DNA from 4 places in the Streptomyces sp. NPDC092296 genome. Region 1 is predicted to be linked to each of the others. Evidence: riboswitches for the same ligand, from Rfam matches in the RefSeq annotation. Region 1 holds a riboswitch; each other region holds the start of a gene.
What was found. Region 1 has a riboswitch for cobalamin ahead of metE (5-methyltetrahydropteroyltriglutamate--homocysteine S-methyltransferase). Riboswitches for the same ligand answer to the same signal wherever they lie in the genome.

Region 1 (2,190 bases):
GGTGCACGGCGAGTGGCGCCATCTGCGGGCCAACGCCGACCTGGCCATCCGGACCGGGGTGGAGCCCGACCGCGCGCTGATCGCGGAGGACGGCGTGGTGGTCGACCTGGTCGACGGGCGCGCCTCCCTGACGGGCAAGGTGCCGGCCGGGTACGTGTACGTCGACGGCATGACCGTCGGCGGCGCCACCGAGGCGTCGCTGAAGGACCGCCGCACCCTGGCGGAAGAGGGTGTCATCACCGTCATCGCCATCGTGGACGCCGACACCGGCGCGCTGGCCGAGGCTCCCGACTTCCTGGCGCGCGGCTTCGTCCACGACGACACCACCTTCGAGCCGGTCATCCCGGTGATCGAGAAGGCCCTGGCCAACGCCGCGCAGGAAGGGATCGGCGAGGCCCACCAACTGGAGCAGCTCATCGTCCGGGCCGTCAGTTCCTGGGCCTGGCGGGCGCACCGCCGCAAGCCGATGATCATCCCGGTCATCATCGACGCCTGAGTCCCGGGTTCGCCGGGGGCGCGCGGCTCGGTGAGGTCGGGAACCTGAGCGCACCGTCGGGTGGGCGCAGCCGGTGCCGGACGCGTCCGCCCGGCGGCCGTCACCGTGTCCGGGTGCGACACGCCCCACCGCCCGGGGGGCCGACCGTGCCTTCTGACCGGACCCGTACGGCTGTCCGCAGACCCAACCGGTCGCTCCGCCGCGCCCACCGCCGGTGCCGCCGCCCTCGGCACCGGCGGAGCGACCCACCGGCTCACCCTCGCGGCCGACGACACCGCCACCCCCCGAGGCCCAGGTGTCGGTGGGTGCGGACTCCGTCCGGGCGGCTGACCCCCACTGGGCCAACCCCTACTGGGCCGCCCTTCGCCGGGCCGGCCCGCGCGGGTCGGCCCGGCCAGGTCTCATTCCCCCGTCCGCACTATGGACAACGACCCTCCTCGGCTTGATCGAGCGCCTAGGCTGGCGGTTGCAGCTGGTTCGCCCTGTCCGCCAGGCAGGCGCGTCGCAAGAGGGAACCCGGTGGGAATCCGGGACTGCCCCGCAGCGGTGAGCGGGAACGACCGCCGTCATACGCACTGGGCCCACCGGGTCTGGGAAGCGACGGCCAGTAGGAGCCTCGACCCCACGAGACGTGCCCGCGAGTCCGAAGACCTGCCACTGCCCGCGTGCGGCCACGCACGCGGAGATCCCGGTGACCTCGTGGGCGGGTCGGCGTACACAGGCAGGGCACACCAGGCAGGGCACCCGCGCGACGCGGCCCGCCGGGTCTGCCGTTCCTTCGCACCCTTCGCGCCCTTCGAACCGACCCGGGGTCGGTAGGGAGACATGCTCGCGAAGGAGAGTCCATGACCAGCAAGTCCGCAGCCGCGGCAGCACGGGCCACCGTGTACGGCTACCCCCGCCAGGGCCCCGACCGGGAGCTCAAGAAGGCCATCGAGGGCTACTGGAAGGGCCGGCTCACCGCCGACGCCCTCCGGGAGACGGCGGCCGACCTGCGCCGGTCCAACTGGCGGCAGCTCGCCGACGCGGGCATCCACGAGGTGCCCACCGGTGACTCCTCGCTCTACGACCACGTGCTGGACACCACGGTCGCCGTCGGCGCGATCCCCGCCCGCCACCGCGCGGCGGTCGACGCCGACCCGCTGGACGGCTACTTCGCCATGGCCCGTGGCACCCAGGACGTGGCGCCGCTGGAGATGACCAAGTGGTTTGACACCAATTACCACTACTTGGTGCCCGAACTCGACCCCGACACCGTCTTCACCGCGAACCCGGCCAAGCAGGTGGGCGAGCTGACGGAAGCCCTGGCGCTGGGCCTCACCGCCCGCCCGGTGCTGGTCGGCCCGGTCAGCTATCTGCTGCTGGCCAAGCCCGCCCCCGGCGTCGCGGAGGACTTCCAGCCGCTCACCCTGCTGGACCGGCTGCTCCCCGTCTACGCCGAGCTCCTGGCCGACCTGCGCGCCGCCGGCGCCGAGTGGGTACAGCTGGACGAACCCGCGCTGGTGCAGGACCGCACCCCGGCCGAGCTGGATGCCGCCGCCCGCGCCTACCGCGAGCTGGGCGGCCGCACCGACCGGCCCAGGCTGCTGGTCGCCTCGTACTTCGACCGCCTCGGTTCGGCGCTGCCCGTGCTCGCCAAGGCCCCGGTCGACGGCCTGGCGCTGGACTTCACCGGCCCGGCCGCCGCCAACCTG
Region 2 (2,190 bases), on a different contig from region 1:
GGCGGACACCGCGCACTTTTTCGACGTCCGCGAGACCCTGGAGGCACTCGCCGCCGAGCTGGCCGCACGGCACGCCGACCCGGCCGGGCTGCGGCGGCTGGAGCAGCTGCTCGGGCGCGCCCGCCGGGCCGCCGAGCGCGGCCGGGCCCGCGATGTCGCGGCCCTCAACGCCGACTTCCACCGCCAGATCGTCGTCCTGTCCGGGAACCCGCTGCTCCAAAACCTGATGCAGCCACTGGACGGACGGCTGCACCGGCTGTTCCGGCTCACCGCCGAGCCGGGGGACGCACCGCTGATGTGCGGTGAGCACGAGGAGCTGTTCCAGGCCCTGCGGTCGGGCGACCCGCAGACCGCCGCGCACCTCGCCCGACGCCATGTGGCCAACACCCGTGCGGCGGCCCTGGAGGTCCTGGCCGCCCGCGCCGCAGCCGAGGAGCAGCGGCCCCCGGCTGCCGGGCGGTAGGGCACGGCGGGGGCGGGCCGACCGGGGCGCTGCCGGGCCAGCTGCTGGTGGCGAGCAGGCTGCGGTAGACGGTCCGGGCGTTCTTGCCGGTGTCGCCGCCGGGGGTGATGTCCACGGCGGCCGTACCGGCGGCGGCGAGGGCACTGAACGCCCACTCGTTGGAGAGCCCGCCGCCCGCGTAACCGCCGTCGGGCCCCTGAAGGGACTTCAGATAGGCGACACCGTTGGCGGTGGAGGTGGCGATCTGCGCCGGGGTGGAGGTGGCGCCGGCCGGTGCGGTGCTCAGCAGGAGGGCGCCGACGGCCAGCGGTACGGCGGTGGCCAGGGCTCGGGACCTGCGCGCGGTGGTGCGCACGCTCATGGGAAGGGCTCCTTGGGTAGGGGCGGCAGCGCGCCCCTGGCCCGGTGGGCCGCTGCGGACCACCCCGTGCCGAGGCGGTAGCCGCCCGATCGCGTGGCCAGGCTTCCGCGGATGCAGCGCCGCCGGGCGGGTGATCGGGCTCGGTCGGCTCGGGAGGAGCCGCCCATACCGTTGCGCGTCAGCCCCGGATTCACACCGGGTTCCCCCACGCGGCGACAGGGCGAGCGTAGGTGGCGGACGACCGCGGCGTAAGGGGGCCTGACGGGGTGACAAAAGGCGACCGTGGGCGCCGTTGACGGGAGACCGGACGGCGTGGTCACATAAAACGCATTTTCGATTCAGCGACCAGGGGAAGCCGGTCCAAGTCCGGCGCTGACCCGCAACCGTAGGCCCTCCGTGAGGCGGGCGAGCCGGATTACCTGCGCTGAACTGCAAGTCACGCTCGCCGTCGAGGACTACGGCACGGACGACCGGTCGGCATACCCCGCGCAGCCGTCCGCCCTTCCGCGGCCTGCCCTCCCCGCCGGCCGGACCGAGGGGCACCGTGCTTCGACCCGTCAGACGCGGCCGCAGGCAGCCGCGCGCCATCGCCCTGTTCAGCGCCGCCGCGCTTGTCGTCGGCACCCTGACCACCGGTCTGCTGTCGGCCGCCGGTACCGCGCACGCCGACCCGATCGGTGGCTGCACACCCACCAGCGGCGCGATCGTCGCCGTGGACTTCGGCCACTGGGGCGGCCCGGTGGCCCGGGGCTGCGACGCGCACCCCACCACCGGGATGAACCTGCTGCACAACGCCGGGTTCACCACCACCGGCACCGTGCACGACGGCCCCGGCTTCATCTGCCGGATCGGCAGCGACGCCTTCGACGGCGGCGCCCAGTACCCGACCCCGGCCGATGAGCCCTGCGTACTGACGCCGCCCGCCAACGCCTACTGGTCGTTCTGGATCGCCCCGGCCGGGCAGCAGAGCTGGACGTACTCCCCGCTGGGCGCGCTGAGCGACCACCCGAAGGACGGCGAGGTCGAGGCCTGGGTGTTCGGCCCGACCGACCTCGGCGGTACGACCGGCGGCCCGTCCTTCACTCCCGACTCCGTCCGCGCCCAGGGCACCGCGACCACCCCGCCCACCACGCCACCCACCACGCCGCCGACCACCCCGCCGGTGACCCCCGGCGGCGGTACGGCGGACGTGGACGCCGCCGCCCGGTGGCTCACCGAGCAGCTCACCGACGGTGACCACGTCTTCGACGGCTTCGGCACGGACTACGCGGCCACCGCCGGGGTCGGCCTCGCGCTCGCCGCAGCCGGCGGCCCGGACAGCACCGTCCGCGCGATCGACGGCTTCCTGACCGAGCACATCACCGAC
Region 3 (2,190 bases), on a different contig from region 1:
TTGGCGATCGGCGTGTCGGACCAGGCGGCGTACGCCTCCGTCCCGCCGCGCACCGGCAGCAGCACCTCACCCGGGCCGTCCGCCGGGATCGGCACGGTCACCCGGCCGATGGCTCCGACCGGGCTCTGCTCTGCGTCGTCTGCATCGCCCATGGGGTCTTTCTGCCCCGTGAGGCGGTGCCGCAGCACTGCGGAGGGACCGCCGTGTCCCGGCGGAGCGGGGAGGAGGGGGAGGGAGAGAATCGGTCTGCGTGCGGGGATGCCGCCCACGGTCATGGTGCGAACCCGTTCCCGGGGCGTGTGCACCGCCCGGCGTGTCTGCGCGTCGGGGACGCCGCCGGCGGTGGGCCGGCGTGCGGGACGCCCTCACTGGTACACGCTACTCCCGGCGGCCCGAATTGGCGGCGGCGAATCCGCTCGTGATTGCGGGCGGCTCTGGGGTTCGAGCGCGCCGGGCGCCCCGATTTATGTACCTTTTATTCGGTTATCGCAGCCCGGACAGCCGGAATACCGGAGATCCTGCCTTTCCCTACGCTCCGGCCGCCCCCGCAGCGGGGCGGAGGCCGGGCCGGGGCGGGGGCGCGGCGGCATCGGTGCAGGTGCGGTGCGGTGTACGCCACAGGGGGGCTTGTTGACTGGGGGCCGGGGGCGTGATGGGATTTCCGGGCCATACACGGCGGCATTGACGAGGAAGTCCGGTGCGAATCCGGCGCGGTCCCGCCACTGTCACCGGGGAGCACCCCCGACTCCACCAGCCCCGCTGCGGGAGTCGGCCACGGCCGCGAACGTGCGGTTGGAAGGCCCGGGGGTGCGCTGATCCGGGAGCCAGGAGACTCTGGCCGCCGTCACGTCGACCGGGGCGAGGACCCCGAGTGAGGACTTCCGCCATGCGCTCTCCGCATGCCGCGCCGCCGCGGCCTGCCGTCACCGGCCGACCCGTCACCGGCCGACCCGTCGGCCGCCACCCCGGCCCGTCCGCGTGAGCCGCCGCCTGGTCGGCGTCGGCATGGGTCCCGGCGACCCGGAGCTGGTCACGGTGAAGGGCGTACGGGTGCTGCGCGAGGCGCGGTCCGTGGTCGTCCCGGTGATGGACAGCGGCGAGGTCGGCCGCGCCGAGGCCACCGTGCTGCACCACACCGATCCGGGCAAGGTCGTCCGGGTGGTGTTCGCGCTGAACGAGCGGGAGGACCGCGCCCGCCGCGAGGCGGCCTGGGACGCCGCCGGGGAGCGGGTCGCGGCGCTGCTGCGCGAGGCGGGCGAGGACGGCACCGTGGCGTTCGCCACCATCGGCGACCCCAATGTGTACTCGACCTTCACCTATCTGGCCCAGACGGTGCGGCAGGCCGTCCCGGACACCGTGGTGGAGACCGTCCCCGGCATCACCGCCATGCAGGACCTGGCCGCGCGCAGCGGCACCGTGCTGGCGGAGGGCGTCGAGCCGCTCACCCTGGTGCCGGTAACCGCCGGCGCCGCCGTACTGCGGCAGGCGCTGGCCGGGCCGGGCACCGTGGTGGCGTACAAGTTCGGCCGGATCGCCGCCGAGGTCGCCGCCGCGCTGCGGGAGACCGACCGCACCGAGGGCGCGGTGTGGGGCTCCTCGCTGGGCCTGCCGGAGGAGTCGATCCGCCCGGCCGCCGAGCTGGACGGCGCCCCGCAGCCGTATCTGTCCACCCTGATCTGCCCCGCCCGGCGGGACTCCCGAGGGGGAAAGCTGTGACCGGTACGACCAGCGGCAAGGTGACCTTCGTCGGCGCCGGTCCCGGGGCGGCCGACCTGCTGACCTTCCGGGCCGCCCGAGCGATCGGCGCGGCCGACGTGGTGGTCTGGGCGGCCAGCCTGGTGCAGGCCGAGGTGCTGGAGCACGCCCGCCCGGGGGCCCGGGTGCTGGACTCCTCGCTGGTGCCGATGGAGGACGTCCTCGCGGTGTACGAGGAGGCCGCCCGCGACGGCCTCCAGGTGGCCCGCATCCACTCCGGGGACCCGTCGCTCTGGGGCGCGGTGCAGGAGCAGCTGGAGCGCTGCCGGGAGCTGGGCCTGGAGACCGAGATCGTGCCCGGCGTGTCGTCGTTCTCGGCGGTGGCGGCCATCGCGCAGCGGGAGCTGACCGTGCCCGAGGTGGCCCAGTCGGTGATCCTGACCCGGCTCGGCGGCGGCAAGACGCCGATGCCGCCGGGCGAGGAGGTGCGGGAGT
Region 4 (2,190 bases), on a different contig from region 1:
TGCTGGTCCCCCCGCTGCTGCTCCTGCTACTGCTCGGGATGTCCTGGCTGGAGGACCGGGCGTTCGCGCCGCCTGCGGACGAGCTGCCGGGGGCCGCCGCGCAACCGCTCGGCAGAGCGGTGGGGCTGGTCCGCCTGGCCGCCGCCCCGGCCGAAGCAGCCCCGGGCACCACCGCCCTGCCCGCCCCCGCCCGGCCCGCCGCGCCCGCCGATCTGGCCGTACACCGCCTGTCCCGCGCCACCGCCGGGCGGCCCCGGCACCGCGCCGAGACGGCCGCCTGACTCCACGACCCACCCACCCGACCACCCCCGCCCGCCCGACCGCAGGCCCCCGCATCCGGCCGTACACCGCCTGCCCCACGCCACCGCCGGACGGCCCCCGCACCGCGCCGAGACAGCCGCCTGACCCCACGACCCACCCACCCGACCACCCCCGCCCACCCGACCGCAGACCGCCACATCCGGCAGAGCCGCAGGTCGCAGGGGTGGAGTGTGACCGAACCCTCCCCGCACCGTGTTGACGCTGCGACCGGGCGCGTGGTGGGATCTTCGGGCCAGTACGGAGGCATGGAGAGGAAGCCGGTGCGAATCCGGCGCGGTCCCGCCACTGTCACCGGGGAGCACCCTCGAACCATGGCCACGGCAGCCGCGAACCGGCCGCTGGAAGGCCCGGGGGTGTGCCGATCCGGAAGCCAGGAGACTCTCGCCGCCGGCTCGTCGATCCAGGGCGCGGACCCTGAGTGAGGACACGCGCGATGCAGGCTGCCCGGGTACCCGACCGACCCTCGGGGCCGTCCCGCCCCCACCCGTCCACCCGCCGCAGCGGCTGACCGGCGTGCGCACGCCGGTTGCGCGCGCCGTACCCGGGCCCACCGCCTTCGCCGTCGGTGCGGTCGCCGGGTACGCCGTCGACGCCCTGCTCGCCGACCCCCGGCGCGGCCACCCGGTGGCCGCCTTCGGCACCGCCGCCGCCGCGCTGGAGCGCCGCCTGTGGCGCGACCACCGGGCCGCCGGCGCCGTCCACACCGCCCTGTGCGTGGGCGCCGTCGCGGTCGGCGCGGTCGCCGCCGAACGGACGCTCGGCCACCGGGCCCCGGCGCGGGCGCTGCTGGCGGCGGGCGCCGTCTGGACGGTGCTCGGCGGCACCTCGCTGTCCCGCGAGGCACGCACCATCGCCGCCGCGCTGGAGACGGGCGACCTGGCCGCGGCCCGCGCCCGGCTGCCGCATCTGTGCGGGCGCGACCCGCAGCACCTGGACGGCCCGCAGCTGGCCCGCGCCGTGGTGGAGTCCGTCGCGGAGAACACCGCCGACGCGGTGGTCAACGCGCTGACCTGGGGCGCCCTGGCCGGTACCCCCGGGCTGCTGGCCTTCCGCGCGGTCAACACCCTGGACGCCATGGTCGGCCACCGCACCCCGCGCCACCGCCGCTTCGGCTGGGCCGCCGCCCGGCTGGACGACGTGGCGGGCTGGCCCGGCGCCCGGCTGACCGCGCTGCTGACCGTCGCCGCCGCGCCCGAGCCGGGCCGGGCCTGGCGGGTGTGGCGGCGGGACGGCTCGGCGCACCCCAGCCCCAACGCCGGGCAGGCCGAGTCGGCGTTCGCGGGGGCGCTGGGCGTGCGGCTGGGCGGGACACTGGCGTACGGCAGCCGGGTGGAGCACCGCCCGGTGCTGGGCGCGGAACTGCGGCCGGTCCAGGTCGCGGACATCGAGCGGGCGTGCCTGCTGTCCCGCCGGGTGGGGCTGCTGGCGCTGGGCGCCACCGTCACCGCGCGGTGGGCGGCCGGCCGGCTGCGCAGCCGGAGGGCGGGCCGATGAGCGGGGCGCTGCTGGTGGCGGGGACCACCTCGGACGCGGGCAAGAGCGTGGTCACCGCCGGGATCTGCCGCTGGCTGGCCCGGCAGGGCGTCAGGGTGGCGCCGTTCAAGGCGCAGAACATGTCGCTGAACTCGATGGTCACCGCCGACGGCGCCGAGATCGGCCGCGCCCAGGCGATGCAGGCGGCCGCCGCCCGGGTGGCGCCCGAGGCGGCGATGAACCCGGTGCTGCTCAAGCCGGGCGGCGACGGACGCAGCCAGGTGGTGCTGCTGGGCCGCCCGGTGGCCGAGGTCGGCGCGCTGGACTACCGGGAGCGCAAGCCGCTGCTGCTGGCGCGGGCCCTGGAGTGCCTGGCCGAGCTGCGGCACCGCTTCG

Region 2: another riboswitch for cobalamin. It lies ahead of ACIQGZ_RS28115 (prenyltransferase/squalene oxidase repeat-containing protein); the one in region 1 lies ahead of metE (5-methyltetrahydropteroyltriglutamate--homocysteine S-methyltransferase).
Region 3: another riboswitch for cobalamin. It lies ahead of cobI (precorrin-2 C(20)-methyltransferase); the one in region 1 lies ahead of metE (5-methyltetrahydropteroyltriglutamate--homocysteine S-methyltransferase).
Region 4: another riboswitch for cobalamin. It lies ahead of ACIQGZ_RS21030 (cobalamin biosynthesis protein); the one in region 1 lies ahead of metE (5-methyltetrahydropteroyltriglutamate--homocysteine S-methyltransferase).

Annotation. Positions count from the first base shown of each region.
Region 1 is NZ_JBIVRB010000002.1:348,378-350,567, forward strand. Features, by position in the region: gene ACIQGZ_RS09165 (ribonuclease J) at 1-496, shown strand, start outside; cobalamin riboswitch at 970-1,153, shown strand; gene metE (5-methyltetrahydropteroyltriglutamate--homocysteine S-methyltransferase) at 1,342-2,190, shown strand, end outside.
Region 2 is NZ_JBIVRB010000021.1:61,231-63,420, reverse strand. Features, by position in the region: gene ACIQGZ_RS28125 (GntR family transcriptional regulator) at 1-463, shown strand, start outside; partial or broken gene ACIQGZ_RS28120 (hypothetical protein) at 483-824, opposite strand; cobalamin riboswitch at 953-1,030, opposite strand; cobalamin riboswitch at 1,118-1,266, shown strand; gene ACIQGZ_RS28115 (prenyltransferase/squalene oxidase repeat-containing protein) at 1,369-2,190, shown strand, end outside.
Region 3 is NZ_JBIVRB010000010.1:56,612-58,801, reverse strand. Features, by position in the region: gene ACIQGZ_RS20985 (hypothetical protein) at 1-152, opposite strand, end outside; cobalamin riboswitch at 682-835, shown strand; gene cobI (precorrin-2 C(20)-methyltransferase) at 979-1,716, shown strand; gene cobM (precorrin-4 C(11)-methyltransferase) at 1,713-2,190, shown strand, end outside.
Region 4 is NZ_JBIVRB010000010.1:71,599-73,788, reverse strand. Features, by position in the region: gene ACIQGZ_RS21035 (hypothetical protein) at 1-281, shown strand, start outside; cobalamin riboswitch at 532-723, shown strand; gene ACIQGZ_RS21030 (cobalamin biosynthesis protein) at 835-1,815, shown strand; gene ACIQGZ_RS21025 (cobyric acid synthase) at 1,812-2,190, shown strand, end outside.